One region of the Dietzia sp. Cai40 genome, then DNA from elsewhere that is predicted to be linked to it. Evidence: riboswitches for the same ligand, from Rfam matches in the RefSeq annotation. Region 1 holds a riboswitch; the other holds the start of a gene.
What was found. A riboswitch is a leader RNA that binds a small molecule or an ion and turns the genes downstream of it on or off. The one in region 1 is predicted to bind cobalamin.
Positions count from the first base shown of each region.

Region 1 (3,661 bases):
GTAGGTGAACGTCAGGCTGAACTCGGCCATCGGCGGGAACGCGGTGGAGACCGCGAAGTTTGCCAACCACTGGGCGGCCGCGGCCAGGCCGAGAGCCGCCGTGCGGATGCGGTTGTTGAACATCTCGCCGAGCAGCACCCACACCGCCGGGCCCCAGGACATCCCGAAGAACACGACGAAACCGTTGGCGGCGATCAGCGCGACGAGCCCCTGGGTGTCGCCGAGTTGGGGAGCGAGTTCGCCGTCGGGCCCCGGACCCATCGTGGCGGTGCTGAACATCAGGGCCATCACCGCGAGCGAGACGGTCATGCCGACCGAACCGGTCATGAGCAGCCTGCGACGCCCGATCTTGTCGATCAGCGCGATGGCCACGATCGTCACGACGATGTTCGTGACCGAGGTGATGACGGTCTGGGTGAGCGCGTCCGCCTCGGTGAAGCCGACCGACTGCCAGAGGGACGTGGAGTAGTAGAAGATCACGTTGATGCCCACGGCCTGCTGGAAGACGGACAGCACGATGCCGATCCACACGATCGGCAGGAGGTTCCTGCCGCTCGGGTTGAGCATGTCCTGCCACGACCGCTTCCTGTCCTCGCGGACCGTCGCACGGATCTCCTTGATCCGGTTGTCGACGCCGCTGGACTGGATGGTGCGCAGGACGTCCCTCGCCTCGCCGACCAGCCCCTTGGCCAGCAGGTAGCGGGGGGATTCCGGGATCATGAGCGCCAGTACGCCGTAGGTGATCGCGGGGACCAGCTCGGTGAGGAACATCCAGCGCCAGGCCTGGATCCCCAGCCACAGCTCCTCGATCGCGCCACCGGCCACGGCTGCCAGCCAGGCGTCGGAGAGCAGGGCCACGAAGATGCCGGAGACGATCGCGAGCTGCTGGAGTGACCCGAGGCGGCCGCGTATCGAGGGCGGGGCCACCTCGGCGATGTACGCCGGCGCGATGACCGAGGCCGCGCCGACGCCCAGGCCACCGACCACCCGCCACAGGATGAGGTCCCACGGGCCGAACGCGAGCCCGGAGCCGATCGCACTGACGGTGAACAGCGCCGAGGCCAGGACCATGACGCGGGTGCGCCCCCAGCGGTCGGCGAGGCGGCCCGCGAGATACGCGCCGGCGATACAGCCGAGCAGGGCCGAGGAGACGACGAACCCGGTGAGACCGGCGTTCATGCCGAAGGTCTCCTGGACGGCGTCCACCGCGCCGTTGATGACGGCGGTGTCGAAGCCGAAGAGGAACCCGCCGAGCGCGGCGACCAGGGAGATGATCACCACCCTGCCGGTGTGGAAGGACTCCTCGTCCGAGCTCCTGGCCGAGACGTTCCGTGTGGACATGGCGTACCCCGTTCCCGGGCCGGATGGACGTCCTGATGTCTGGTGAACGGAGCGTAGGCCCGCTACCAATGTGGCGCAAGTCACGTATTCTTTATCGATTGCGGCGTACGAACGCTCTGATCGAGAACACGTTCTAGGCTCGAGGTGTCTCGTCGTCATACCGAAAGGGCCACCGCCGTGAGTGCCTCCCCCGAGCAGATCCGTGCCACCGCCGACTCCTACATCGCCGCGCTGGTCGCCGGCGACCTCGAGGCGGTTCTGGACCTCTACGCCGAGAACGCCACGGTCGAGGACCCGGTCGGCAACGGCACCGTCCACGAGGGCAAGGCGGCCATCCGCGAGTTCTACTCGTCCGTGGTGGCGCTGAAGATCGAGGGCGAGGTGATCGAGGCACGGGTCTGCGGTGACGACCTGCTGTTCAACTTCGAGATCACCACCCACTTCGACGCCGACTCCAAGGCCACCATCAACGTGTGGGACCTCATGACCCACGACGAGCAGGGCAAGATCCGTTCGATGCGCGCGTACTGGACGCCGGAGAACATGCGCTGAACCGGGGCCGCGCGACTGGACTACCCTTCAGGCCATGATCACCGCCATCGTCTTCGTCCACGCCGAGACGGCGCGCATCCCCGAGGTCGCCGAGGCGATCGCCGAGATCGACGGGGTCTCCGAGGTGTACTCGGTGACGGGCACCATCGACCTCATCGTGCTCGTGCGGGCCCGCCGCAACGAGGAGGTGGCCGACATCGTCTCCGACCGCCTGAACAAGGTCCCGGGTGTGGTCGACACCGAGACGCACATCGCGTTCCGCGCGCTGTCCAAGCACGACCTCGAGGCGGCGTTCTCCCTGGGGTACGACGAGTAGGCCCCTCCCCGGTGCGCACAGTTCCGGGGAGGTGCTGCCACGTCGGTCGCGGCGGATGTGCATACTGTCATCACGACTTGCTGATCTCCGGATACGCAGGGGAAGACCGGTGAGAATCCGGCGCTGACCCGCAACGGTGTGCCGTCACCTCGGTGACGACGAGCCCGATTACCTGCCCGGAGGTACGCGACTCTGTCCATCGCCGCGGTCTGCGATCCGGAGTCCTGCACGGTCGGTGGCCGGTGTCGACGGTCGCCCACCTGCGGGTCTCGTGTGTTCGTGGGCACACGACACGATCCGAGGTCTGATCATGTTCCGTCGCCAGTCCAGGTCCACCACGGCGCTCGCCGCGCTGCTCGTCACGGGCGTCGTCGTCGCGGGCTGCTCCCGCGGCGAGGCTCAGGAGAACGCCACCTCGAATGAGGCGTTCGCCGAGCCGGTGACCATCACCAACTGCGAGCGTGAGTCCACGTTCGACGCCCCGCCCGAGCGCATCATCACGATGAACGCCCACGTCACGGAGACCCTCATCCAGATGGGTGCGGGGGATCGGATCGTCGGCCGGGGCTATGCCGATCGCGAGGACGTCCTGCCGGAGGTCGCCGAGGAACTCGAGGCGATTCCCGGGTTGGCCGAGGAGTATCCCAGCTGGGAGCAGATCGTCGATCTGGAACCCGACCTCGTGGTGGCCGGCATGCGCAGCGCGTTCGACGAGAAGGAGGGCCGGAGCCGGGACGCGCTCGACGCGGCGGGCATCGACACCTTCCTGTTCTCCGAGTACTGCGGCGACGGGTTCCCGGACGTCTCCATGCTCGAGACCGACTTCTCCCAGCTGGGCCGGGTCCTCGGCGTCGAGGAGGGTGCGCAGCAGCTCACCGACCGCATCGTCGACCGGATCGAGTCGGTCCGCGCCACCCTGGACGAGGCCGGCGTGACGGGGACCCCGACGTTCTTCTACGACAGCGGTGAGGCGGAGCCCATGACGATCGGCGGCGTCGGCATCGGCCAGCTGATCGGCGAGTACGCGGGAGCCGACAACATCTTCATCGAGGGCGACCGGCCCTACCTCAAGACCACGTGGGAGATCCTCGGCGAACGCCGACCGGAGGCGATCGTCGTGCTCGACTACGGGGCCACCAGCGCCGAGGACAAGATCGAGTACCTGCGTAACCAGCCCATCATGGCCACCACGCCGGCGATCCGCGACGACCGCATCGTGGTGGTCCCCCTGGCCGACTTCTTCGAGAGTTCGCGGATGGCGACCTCGGTGGAGACGATCGCCCGCGAGCTCCACCCCGACGCCTTCGGTGGCTGATATGGCGACGGTCGTCCACGACCGTGGCGGTGGCGCGGGCGATGCGGCGACACCGGCTCCGAGCCGCCCCTCGGCGTCGTCCCGCCTCCCGTCACCGTTCCGCGCCACCAGCCCGGGCCGCGAGACCAGCCCGGGCC
Region 1 is NZ_JAALEB010000072.1:1-3,661, reverse strand. It holds gene G6022_RS03515 (sugar porter family MFS transporter) at 1-1,341, opposite strand, end outside; gene G6022_RS03510 (SgcJ/EcaC family oxidoreductase) at 1,519-1,893, shown strand; gene G6022_RS03505 (Lrp/AsnC ligand binding domain-containing protein) at 1,928-2,209, shown strand; cobalamin riboswitch at 2,271-2,404, shown strand; gene G6022_RS03500 (ABC transporter substrate-binding protein) at 2,520-3,524, shown strand.

Region 2 (9,955 bases), on a different contig from region 1:
CGGCGGACGTCTGCCTGTACGCGGGCACCTATCTGGACGACGGCGTGCTCGACCACTGCCGATCAGGCGCGCGGCTGGTGGACACCCAGCACCTGGACCTGGACGGGATCATCGCGGAGATCGTCGCCGCCCACGCCGAGGGGCTCGAGGTGGTGCGACTGTGCTCGGGTGACCCGTCGCTGTACTCCGCGCTCGCCGAGCAGACCCGCCGCCTCGATGCAGCGGGCGTGCCCTGGGACGTGGTGCCCGGCGTCCCGGCCTACGCTGCCGCCGCCGCCGAGCTGGGGGTGGAGCTGACCGTGCCCGAGGTGGTGCAGTCCGTCGTGTTGACCCGCGTCCAGGCCCGATCGACGGTGATGCCGTCCTCCGAATCGCTGGAGAACTTCGCCGCCACCGGCGCGACGCTGGTGCTGCACCTGGCGATCACCCGGATCCGCGAGCTCGCCGAACGGCTGGTTCCCACGCACGGCGCGGACTGCCCGGTGGCGGTGGTGGCCAATGCGAGCCGCCCGCACCGCGTCGAGCTGCGGGGCACACTTGCCGACATCGCGGACGCGGTCGAGTCCGCCGGTCTGCGGCAGGCGGCGGTGATCCTGGTGGGCCGGGCGCTGGTCCGGCCGGGGGAGGCCGAATCGTGGTTGTACGCCTCGGATCCGGAGAGGGCGGCGAAGCGGCGGGGCGGGGCGGGGTAGGTCGAACTCAGAGTTGAAAGTTCGACCACAGTCACGGAGGCCGAGGTGCCAGGCTGTGCTCGTGGTTTCCGAGGGCGGCATCTACACTCGAGTCTCCCTGCGGGACGCTCATCCGGTCGATTACTGGGCGGGTAGACCCGGACTCACCATACCGGCTGTCCACTTCAGATCAGGGTGTGGTCGGTCCGTGAGGTAGCGGAAGACGTCTCTCCGAACTCTGCCGGCGGGCTGTCGTCTAAGTGGCCGTTCCCGCGCATTGCTCCTCTTGCTACTGCCCAGTCGCAAGAGAGTTATCCCTGGCGAAGTCCACCCGTGGGGACGAGTCGGTTGGTCAGGCCTCGGCGATAGCTTTGATGCTCTCCAGCGTGGTGCCAAGTGCAGTATCGAGCTCGTCAGCGTGGTTCGGACCCCCGCCGAGGAGCGTCGCGGCGAAGATCCGGCCGATCGGATTGAGCTTGCCCGGCACGGACCGACGCTGGGCCAGCTTGGTACCGGTCTGCGTCGGCTGGAGCTCGAAGGCCCAGCGGGCGCCGCTGGTCTTCGTGTCCCAGGCGACACGCTTGTGTGGCTCGAACTCGATCACAACGTTTCGGGTTGGCCAGACGACCAGTTTGCGGCGGTTCCAGCCGATGTACTGCTGGCCCTTCCGGAAGCCTCCCGGCAGCAGCGGTGTCACCGCGACGAGTTCGGGCGACGACCGAACGAGCACGGAGGTATCCGTGACGACCTCCCACACGCGCTCGACGGGGGCGTCGACCTCGACCTCGGCGCGAAGCTCGCGGGTAGTGCTCATGCCATGCCTCCTTGGCGGGTTGAGCCGCGCTGGGTGTGGTGAACACTCTGGCGTGACCGGAATTGCGACCAGTGCAAGGTCGGACCGCTTCGCAACACAGTACGTCGCGTAGGGCGTACCCCGTAGTGACGTTGCTCTTCGTCGTGGTGTTGGTCCCCATGTCGACGAGCTCGCTTACGAGGGTGTGGGCCGCGCAGGTCCGGGACGCTGGCTGAGCAACACCGAATCCGCGGTGGTGCAGAAAGCGACCGTTCGTCCGGACGTGGTGACGGTGGATGTGCTCAGCCCCTATGACATCTCCGAACTCGATCAACTGCAGAGAGAAGCCGACCAGATCGTCCCCTGGGGGCCTCTAGTAGTGGTCGACCACGCTGTCGGGGCGCCACGATCAGTGCCGACGGGTCACTCGTTGCCGTCGCCAGCACCCTTTCGCGGGGCCCCCAGCACGCTGAGTATCTCCCCGACCATGTGGTCCCGTTCGAGTGGATGGCGCAGCGGCAGGTCTCGGTTCAGGCTGTAGCGGTTACGGCGCCCGTCGCGGATGCGCTGCAGGTACCCGGCCTCTTCCAGTTCGGCCACGATCCGCTGGGTGGCGCGCTCGGTGATCCCGACCGCATCGGCGATGTCGCGCAGTCGCGTCTCGGAGTCCTGCGCGATGCACAACAGGACGTGCGCGTGATTGGTGAGAAACGTCCACTCTGCCACTACGCCACCCCATCACCGACGACTTCCGAGTGCCATTTTGCCTTACGTGAATCACGGTACGCATGTGGGCGTGCACGGAGCCCGTCCCACCGCGGGCCCGGTCCGCGCGCCGCGCCACAACACGCGACACCGATTTAGGCTGTTGCAAAACATGTCTTGAAAGTCATGTATTGTCGTTCCCGTTACTCGCTCGGAACAGGCGGCTAGCGCGCCACGACGGAGATCAGCTCGTCCCGCTCGGCGGCGCACGGACTCCGGACAGATCAGGGGAGACTCGATGGACCTCAGCATTCTCGGCAGCCTCACGGACCCGCCGATCCTGTTCTTCTTCCTGGGGCTGTTCGTCGCCGCTGTGCGCTCCAACCTGGAGATCCCGGCCCCCGTCACCAAGTTCCTGTCGCTCTACCTGCTCATGGCGATCGGGTTCAAGGGTGGCCAGGCTCTGCGAGAGACCGGTCTGACCGGCCGCGCCGCGGCGGTGATCGGCATCGCCCTCCTCCTGGCCCTGGTGATCCCTGCGCTGGGCTTCCTGGTCCTGCGGCGCAGGGTGAACGAGTTCGATGCGGCCGCCATCGCCGCGACCTACGGGTCGGTCAGCGCGGTGACCTTCATCGCCGCGACGCAGTTCGTGACCGCCCGTGGGGAGGAACCCGGCGGGTACATGACGGTCGCCCTGGTTCTGATGGAATCGCCCGCGATCATCATGGCGGTGCTTCTGGCCACCTGGGCACGGTCCCGTCAGCGTTCCGCCCAGATGGCGGGTGACGCGGGGGCCGGCGCTTCCTCTCCCGTGTCGGGCGCACCCCTGTCGTTGCGGGCGATCCTGCACGAGGCGTTCACCGACGGTGCGCACTTGCTGCTGATCGGGTCGCTCGTGATCGGCACCGTGGTGGGGGCCGACGCCGGCGAGGCCATGTCCCCGTTCGTCGACGACATGTTCAAGGGGCTGCTGGCCTTCTTCCTGCTCGAGATGGGCTTGCTCGTCGCCCGTCAGCTCCGCGAGGTCCGGGACGTGGGCCCGTTCCTGATCGGGTTCGGCATCGTGATGCCCCTGGTCGGAGCATCGATGGCGCTGGCCCTGGGCAGTCTGGCCGGGTTGCCGGTCAGCGACCTGACCATGCTCGCCGTGCTCGCGGCGAGCGGGTCCTACATCGTGGTGCCGGCCGTCGTGCGCTACGCGATCCCCGAAGCGCGGCCGTCCCGGTACTTCACAATGGCCCTTGCCGTGACATTCCCGTTCAACATCGTCCTCGGCATTCCGCTCTACTACACCGTCGCCCAGTACCTGGGCGCCTGAGGCGAGGAGATCCCATGAAAGACGTCAAAAGGATCGAACTGGTAGTGGAGTCCGGGGTCGCCGGGAGGTTCCTCGGCGCGTTGGATTCGCTGGGCCTGACCCATCGCACCGTGATCCCGGGAATCTACGGGCGGGGACAGCACGGTGAGCGCGGTGGGGACCCTTTCTCCACCTTCGACAACACCTTCGTGCTCGTGGCGGTCGACCCCGACCGGATCGACGAGGTCCTCCGGTCGCTGCGGCCCCTCCTGCAGTCCGTCGGGGGCATGTGCCTGGTCTCGGACGCCCAATCGGTGCGGTACTGAGTCGGCCCCCGGGAGGGGGCTAGGATCTGCTCAGCTGCGGTGCTCGGGAACCCGGTGTGAGACCGGGGCGGCCCTCGCCACTGTGAACGGATGATGTCGCCAGTCCTCTGTGCCACTGCTCGCACGCGTTGTGTGGGTGGGAAGGCGGACCGGCGGCGATCCGGTCCATCCCTTCCGGGGGTGGGCCGGGGGAACCCGTGAGCCAGGAGACCGGCCGTGGCTGCCACCACGAGTGCCCGCGAGGTGACGGGCAGAAAGGTCTCAGGCATATGCATATCGCAGAGGGTTTCCTCCCCTCGGTGCACGCCGTGGCATGGACGGCCGTCGCGGCACCGTTCGTCATCCACGGCGCGCGCGAGGTGATCAGGACGGTCCGTCGGACACCGGAGGCGGGCGTGTTGCTCGGCGTGGCCGGGGCGTTCACGTTCGTCATGTCGGCCGTCAAGCTCCCGTCGGTGACGGGCTCCAGCTCGCACCCCACCGGGACCGGGCTGGGGACGATCATCTTCCGGCCACCCGTCATGGCCTTCGTCGCCACCGTGGTGCTGATCTTCCAGGCGTTGCTGCTCGCGCACGGGGGCATCACCACGCTCGGCGCGAACGTGTTCTCCATGGGGGTCGCCGGGCCGTGGGTCGCCTACGGGGCGTTCGTCCTGTGTCGACGGGTCGCGGTGCCGCTGCTCGGCGCGGTCTTCGTCGCCGCGTTCCTCGCCGACCTGGTGACGTATCTCGTCACCAGCGCCCAGCTCGCGCTGGCGTTCCCGAGCGCCGAGCACGGCCTGTGGTTCTCGATGGCCGAGTTCCTCGCCGTGTTCGCTATCACCCAGATCCCGCTGGCGGTCGTCGAGGCTCTGATCGTCGTGGTGATCGTCAGCGTGCTCCTGCGAATCGCCTCCCGTGAGCTCGACCTGGTGGGCTTCTTCCGGAGGGCGCGACTCGCCGGCGCGGGCACCTTCGCGCATCTCGAGGACCGTACCGATCAGGTCGAGGCCACGGAGTCGGTGCGATGAGCGGGAAGAAGCACGTCAGCGTGTGGGTGCTCGTGGGGCTGGTCGCCGTGGCGTTCGCGATCGCGGTGTTCTCCCTGGTCTATGGCGCTGGTGCGGGCGGCGAGTTCGAGGGTGCGGACGGGCAGGCGGAGGGGACGATCAGCCAGGTCTCTCCCGACTACGAGCCATGGTTCGAGCCGCTTCTGCCCGAGTTGCCGGGGGAGGTCGAATCGGGGGTGTTCGCCCTCCAGGCCGGGATCGGCGGCGGGATCGTGGGTTACGGACTCGGCGTCCTGCGGACACGTAGTAGGCAGCGTCGGGAGAGCGTGACGGGTGCGGCGACCCCGTCGGCGGCGGCCACGGGTCCGGCCGGGCACTGACCGGCCGAGCCCTAGGTGAACCCACTCGAACTCGCGGCGTCCCACAACCGTTGGTCGGACCTCCCGGTAGTCGAGAAGCTGCTGCTCTTCGGCGGTCTGCTGGTGGCGGCACTGCTCGTGCCGCCACCGGTGGGCCACGTGGCGATCCTGACTGTCTGTTGTGTGTGCGCCCTGGCGCTGGCCCGCGTCCCCGCCAGGATCTACCTCGCGGCGTTGCTCGCCCCCGTCGCGTTCCTGGCCCTGGGAATCGGTCCCCTCGTGCTGGACCTGGTGGACTGGCGCCTCGTGGTGGATCCGGCCGGGGTCGACACCGCCTGGCGGACGGTGAGCAGGGCGATCGCCGCGACGGCCGCCACCATCACCTTGGCGTGCACCACGCCCGTCGCCGACCTCCTGGCCGCCGGCCGGCGGGCCGGACTGCCCGCCCCGCTGGCTCACGTCGTGGACACCACCTACCGGCTCATCGGCCTGCTCATCGACTCCGCGCGCACGCTGCGGCATTCCCACGACCTCAGGCTCGGACACCGCACCGCCCGGGCCGCGATCAGCTCGGTCGGGACGCAGTTCGCCTCGGTATTCGTCCTGTCCGTCAGGCGGGCACGGGCGATCGACGACGCCATGTCCATGCGCGCCGAGCGCGGCCAGACCGCAGTGCTCGCCGAGGCGGACCCGGTCTCGGCCACCCGCGTGCTCGTCATCTGTCTGGTTCTCGTGTCCGTCTCGATACTGGGGGTCATGACGTGACCGTCCTCGCGCTGCGCGGTGCCCGGTTCTCCTACCGGCGTCTCGATGCCCTCGGCGGTCACACCCACACCGTGCTCGACGGCGCCGACCTGACGATCCCCGCCGGGGCGAAGATGGCGCTTCTCGGTGGAAACGGCAGCGGCAAGACCACCCTGATGCGGCTGCTCGTGGGCCTGAACCGCCTCGAGGCCGGGGAGTTGGAGCTGGACGGGGAGCGGGTCCGGGACCGCCGCGCCGACCGCACCCGCCTGCGGCAGTCGGTGCAGATGGTGCTCCAGGAACCCGACGACCAGATCTTCGCCACGACCGTGCGGGCCGACGTCTCCTTCGGCCCCGTGAACCTCGGATTGGATCGCGCCGAGGTGGCCCACCGGGTCGACGAGGCCCTGGCGGCGCTGGCGATCACCGACCTCGCCGACCGCGTCCCCCACCACTTGTCCTTCGGGCAGCGCAAGAGGGTGGCCCTGGCGGGTGCGCTGGCGATGCGGCCTCGCGTCCTGCTTCTCGACGAACCGACGGCCGGGCTCGACCCGCTCTCCTGTGAGGACCTGCTCGCGGCGCTGGAGTCGCTTCGCGCCGCGGGGGCCGCGATCCTCATGGCCACGCACGATGTCGACCTCGCCTGGGCCTGGGCGGACGACGCGGTGGTGCTCTCCGGCGGAGCGCTCACCCGCGGCCCGGTCCACCGAGTGCTGCAGGACGAGGGCCTCCTCACCGCGGCCCGGCTCACCACCCCGTGGGGCGCCGCGGTGTCACGCCGACTGGGCCGGACGGTATCGCGGCCGGGAGAGGTCTGACCACGCTCGTCATCGGGATCGCACTCGCCCGTGTTCCGGACGCGACCGATGCCATCGGTGGCGCAGTCTTCCGACGCGCATCATGATGGCCCGGTGTGCCGCTATGACGGATAGCTTCGGCAGGATGTGAGTTCTTAGGCAAGAAGAGCACTGTGGGATCGGGTGACACGTCGATGCGTGCCCATCCCTGTTTCGGCCGCGCGCGGCGGCAGCGTCTCCCGGTGACGTGGCTCGGGCCACGTTCTTCTCGACGTGTACGGCAGTGGGTGAAACACCTTGTCAAGGAAGAAAAGGGGTGGGAGTGACTTCGGCAATCGAAGGATACGAAGAAATACGATGGTCCCAGGTGGAAGACAGCTTCTTCGTCGGTAGTTTCCGCGGGAACTTCGTGGGGTACATCGATCAGAATTCTGACGGCAGTTTCACCTGCTACGACAGGATGTCGAGACCGCAGGGCGAGTCCGGATCCCTGGACGAGGCGATCTCCAGCCTGAATGATCTGTACTTTTCCGATGCGAGCGAGGGAGAGTTGAATGTCGCTGGACGCTGAGTTCCCCACGTCGCCCGGGAGCGGACAACTGAAGTATTTGGTGTACACGAGCGTGCCGGTGCGGAAGATGCTGCCGGGTGATCTGGAGTCCATTCTGTTCACCTCCCGGGAGCGCAATCGTGCCGCCGGGATCACCGGTGTCCTCCTCTTCAGGAACAACTGCTTCATTCAGTTCCTCGAAGGCCCTCCGGCCGCGATCGACGAGTTGATGACGCGCATCGCTGCCGATGACAGGCACAGTCGTGTCCGGGTCCTGTTGACGGAACCTGCAGCCGAGCGCAGCTTCGCCGACTGGAAGATGGGCTTCGGCATCCCCAAGGAGACCCGGTCGACCGGAGTCGACGGCGTGCGGGACAGTTTCAACGATCTCACCGGCGGCTCGAACTACGACGTCGTACGTCGGGCCGCCGAGGACTTCTCGATCTGGTTCAAGGTCAAGGAGCGCTCGATCTCGACCTCGCCCTGAGCGTCGCCTCTCCCTACACCCGGGCGACGGGCACGCCGGCGCGCAGGACGCGATGCGCGCCGCAGTGGCAGGACTCGTAGGTCACAGTGCCCTCGCTGGTGCGGTGGGAGGAGCGGGTCAGCCATTCGTGCTGGTGCGCGTCCGGATCCGCAGGCTGCGGAACGGGGGCGTCGTGGTCGCGGTCGTGATCGACGTCGGTGGGCGAACAGGCTGCTGTGGTCATGCGCTGACTGTGGTGCAATGGGTCAGTGCAGTTCAACCATGGCAATATGGTCGGCCCGACTCTCGCGGCGGAACTTGCCTCACTCGGCGCCCGGGAGTGGGACACCGATATGGCCGTCGGCGTGCTTCGCGCCCACGGCGTCCGCAGGCCCGATCTCGACGACGCGAGGTCGACCCGCCTACAGGAGTGGGCATTGTGGTTGAGGGCACCCTTCTCGGCGCCGGACGTGGACTCCACGTGCGACGCGATCAACGAGCTGCTGGACTCGGCCGCGTCGAGGCCGTCCCTGAGCACGCACGACGGGCACAAGCCCCACCTGCACTTCGCGGCCGACGGTGACGACGTGGTGGAGCGCGTCCGGGCCATCACCGCAGGCGGTCTGGCGATCTTCGCGGTCGAGTCGGAGGGCGGCCGTCTGGGGGCCTGTCTCCGATCGGGGTGTCCCGAGGTGTTCGTCGACACCAGCCGGAACGGTAAGCGGCGCTACTGCAGTGCCCGGTGCGGCAACCACGACGCCGTCCAACGGCACCGGGCCCCCGGCCGTCGACCCGGGTGACGCAGGGGCGCGGTTGGCGCCGGGTCCCGGCTGACGATGGGGGTGTCGGACGGCCGCGAGATCGGGGATCATGTGTCGATGGAGACGCGAGACGAGCCCTGGCCGGCCCTGCCCCTGGAGTCGTGGATCGACACCAGGGACACACTTCACCTGTGGACCCAGATCGTCGGCAAGACGCGGATGGCCCTCGGGCCGGAGATCAACCACTGGTGGGGCGTCCCGCTGTACGTGGACGCGCGGGGGCTCACCACGTCCCTGATGGTCGCCGGACACCGCGGTCTGGAGATCCGCTTCGACTTCGTCAGCCACGACCTGCTGTTCCTCGTCACTGACGGCAGCACCCGCCGGATGGCGCTCGAGCCGCGGACCGTCGCCGACTTCTACGCCGAGTACACCGGCCACCTGGGTGATCTCGGGTTCGACGTGCCGATCGTCGGGACCCCGGTCGAGCTGCCGGAGGTGATCCCGTTCGCCGAGGACACCACGCACGCGTCGTACGACGCTGACGCCGTGGCCCGTTTCCGGAGGTCGCTGGTCAGCGCGCACGGCGTCCTGTCGACGTTCCGCAGTGGGTTCCGTGGGAAGTCCTCGCCCGTCCACTTTTTCTGGGGTGCGTTCGATCTGGCCGTCACCCGGTTCTCCGGACGCTCCGCCCCCGAGCATCCCGGTGGCGTCCCGAACTGCCCGGACCGGGTCATGCACGAGGCCTACAGCGACGAGGTGTCGAGCGCGGGGTACTGGCCGGGTGGTGCGGAGGAGGGCATCTTCTACGCGTACGCCTATCCCCACCCCGAGGGGTACGACACCCATCCGGCGGTCGAGGCCCCCGCGTACTGGAGCGCCGAGCTGGGTGAGTACGTGCTGCCGTACCACCTCGTGCGACAGGCGGCGGATCCCGACGCCGTGGTGCTGAGGTTCCTCGAACAAACCCATCGCGCGGCGGAGGAGACGGCGGGCTGGAGCCGGGTCCGGGTCTAGCCCGGTCCGGCAACGACTAGGCGGGATGGGGAGTGCACCGCACGTGCGGCCGTGTCTCCGACGCACCTCTGCCGATCGGCGCGAGACCGCACCCCGGAGGGCGTTCCCCGTGTGGCACTTCCCCACGCGGATCTCCCGGATAGCGCGTGATCGACCTGGTCAGGTGGACCCTTATGCGCTGTTGGTCGCGGCAAAGACGAGGAACGCCACGAACAGTGCTGCCAGTCCCAGACCGATGCCTATGACGGCCTCACGGTGGTTCGACGCCTCGCTTTGGTCCACTCGTTTCAGACCGACCCATCCACTGGCGAGGGCGACCACTGCGGCGGCGATGGTGATCGCACCGCCGATGAAGGGCACCAGGGAGGCCAGCGCGGCAATGATGCCGGCGACCAGCGAGGTGGTCCCGGCACCGTTGCGGTAGGAAGTTCCGGTGGAACGGTCTTCGGGCATGTGGTCTCCCATGCACTTTCGAGGTGA
Region 2 is NZ_JAALEB010000321.1:324-10,278, reverse strand. It holds gene G6022_RS12350 (SAM-dependent methyltransferase) at 1-692, shown strand, start outside; gene G6022_RS12345 (SRPBCC family protein) at 1,024-1,485, opposite strand; gene G6022_RS12340 (winged helix-turn-helix domain-containing protein) at 1,888-2,190, opposite strand; gene G6022_RS12335 (sodium-dependent bicarbonate transport family permease) at 2,468-3,487, shown strand; gene G6022_RS12330 (transcriptional regulator) at 3,502-3,792, shown strand; cobalamin riboswitch at 3,813-4,026, shown strand; gene G6022_RS12325 (energy-coupling factor ABC transporter permease) at 4,062-4,802, shown strand; gene G6022_RS12320 (energy-coupling factor ABC transporter substrate-binding protein) at 4,799-5,161, shown strand; gene cbiQ (cobalt ECF transporter T component CbiQ) at 5,177-5,905, shown strand; gene G6022_RS12310 (ABC transporter ATP-binding protein) at 5,902-6,702, shown strand; gene G6022_RS12305 (hypothetical protein) at 7,049-7,252, shown strand; gene G6022_RS12300 (BLUF domain-containing protein) at 7,236-7,718, shown strand; gene G6022_RS12295 (hypothetical protein) at 7,732-7,941, opposite strand; gene G6022_RS12290 (CGNR zinc finger domain-containing protein) at 7,988-8,497, shown strand; gene G6022_RS12285 (DUF5996 family protein) at 8,576-9,475, shown strand; gene G6022_RS12280 (hypothetical protein) at 9,647-9,928, opposite strand.
Region 2: another riboswitch for cobalamin. It lies ahead of G6022_RS12325 (energy-coupling factor ABC transporter permease); the one in region 1 lies ahead of G6022_RS03500 (ABC transporter substrate-binding protein).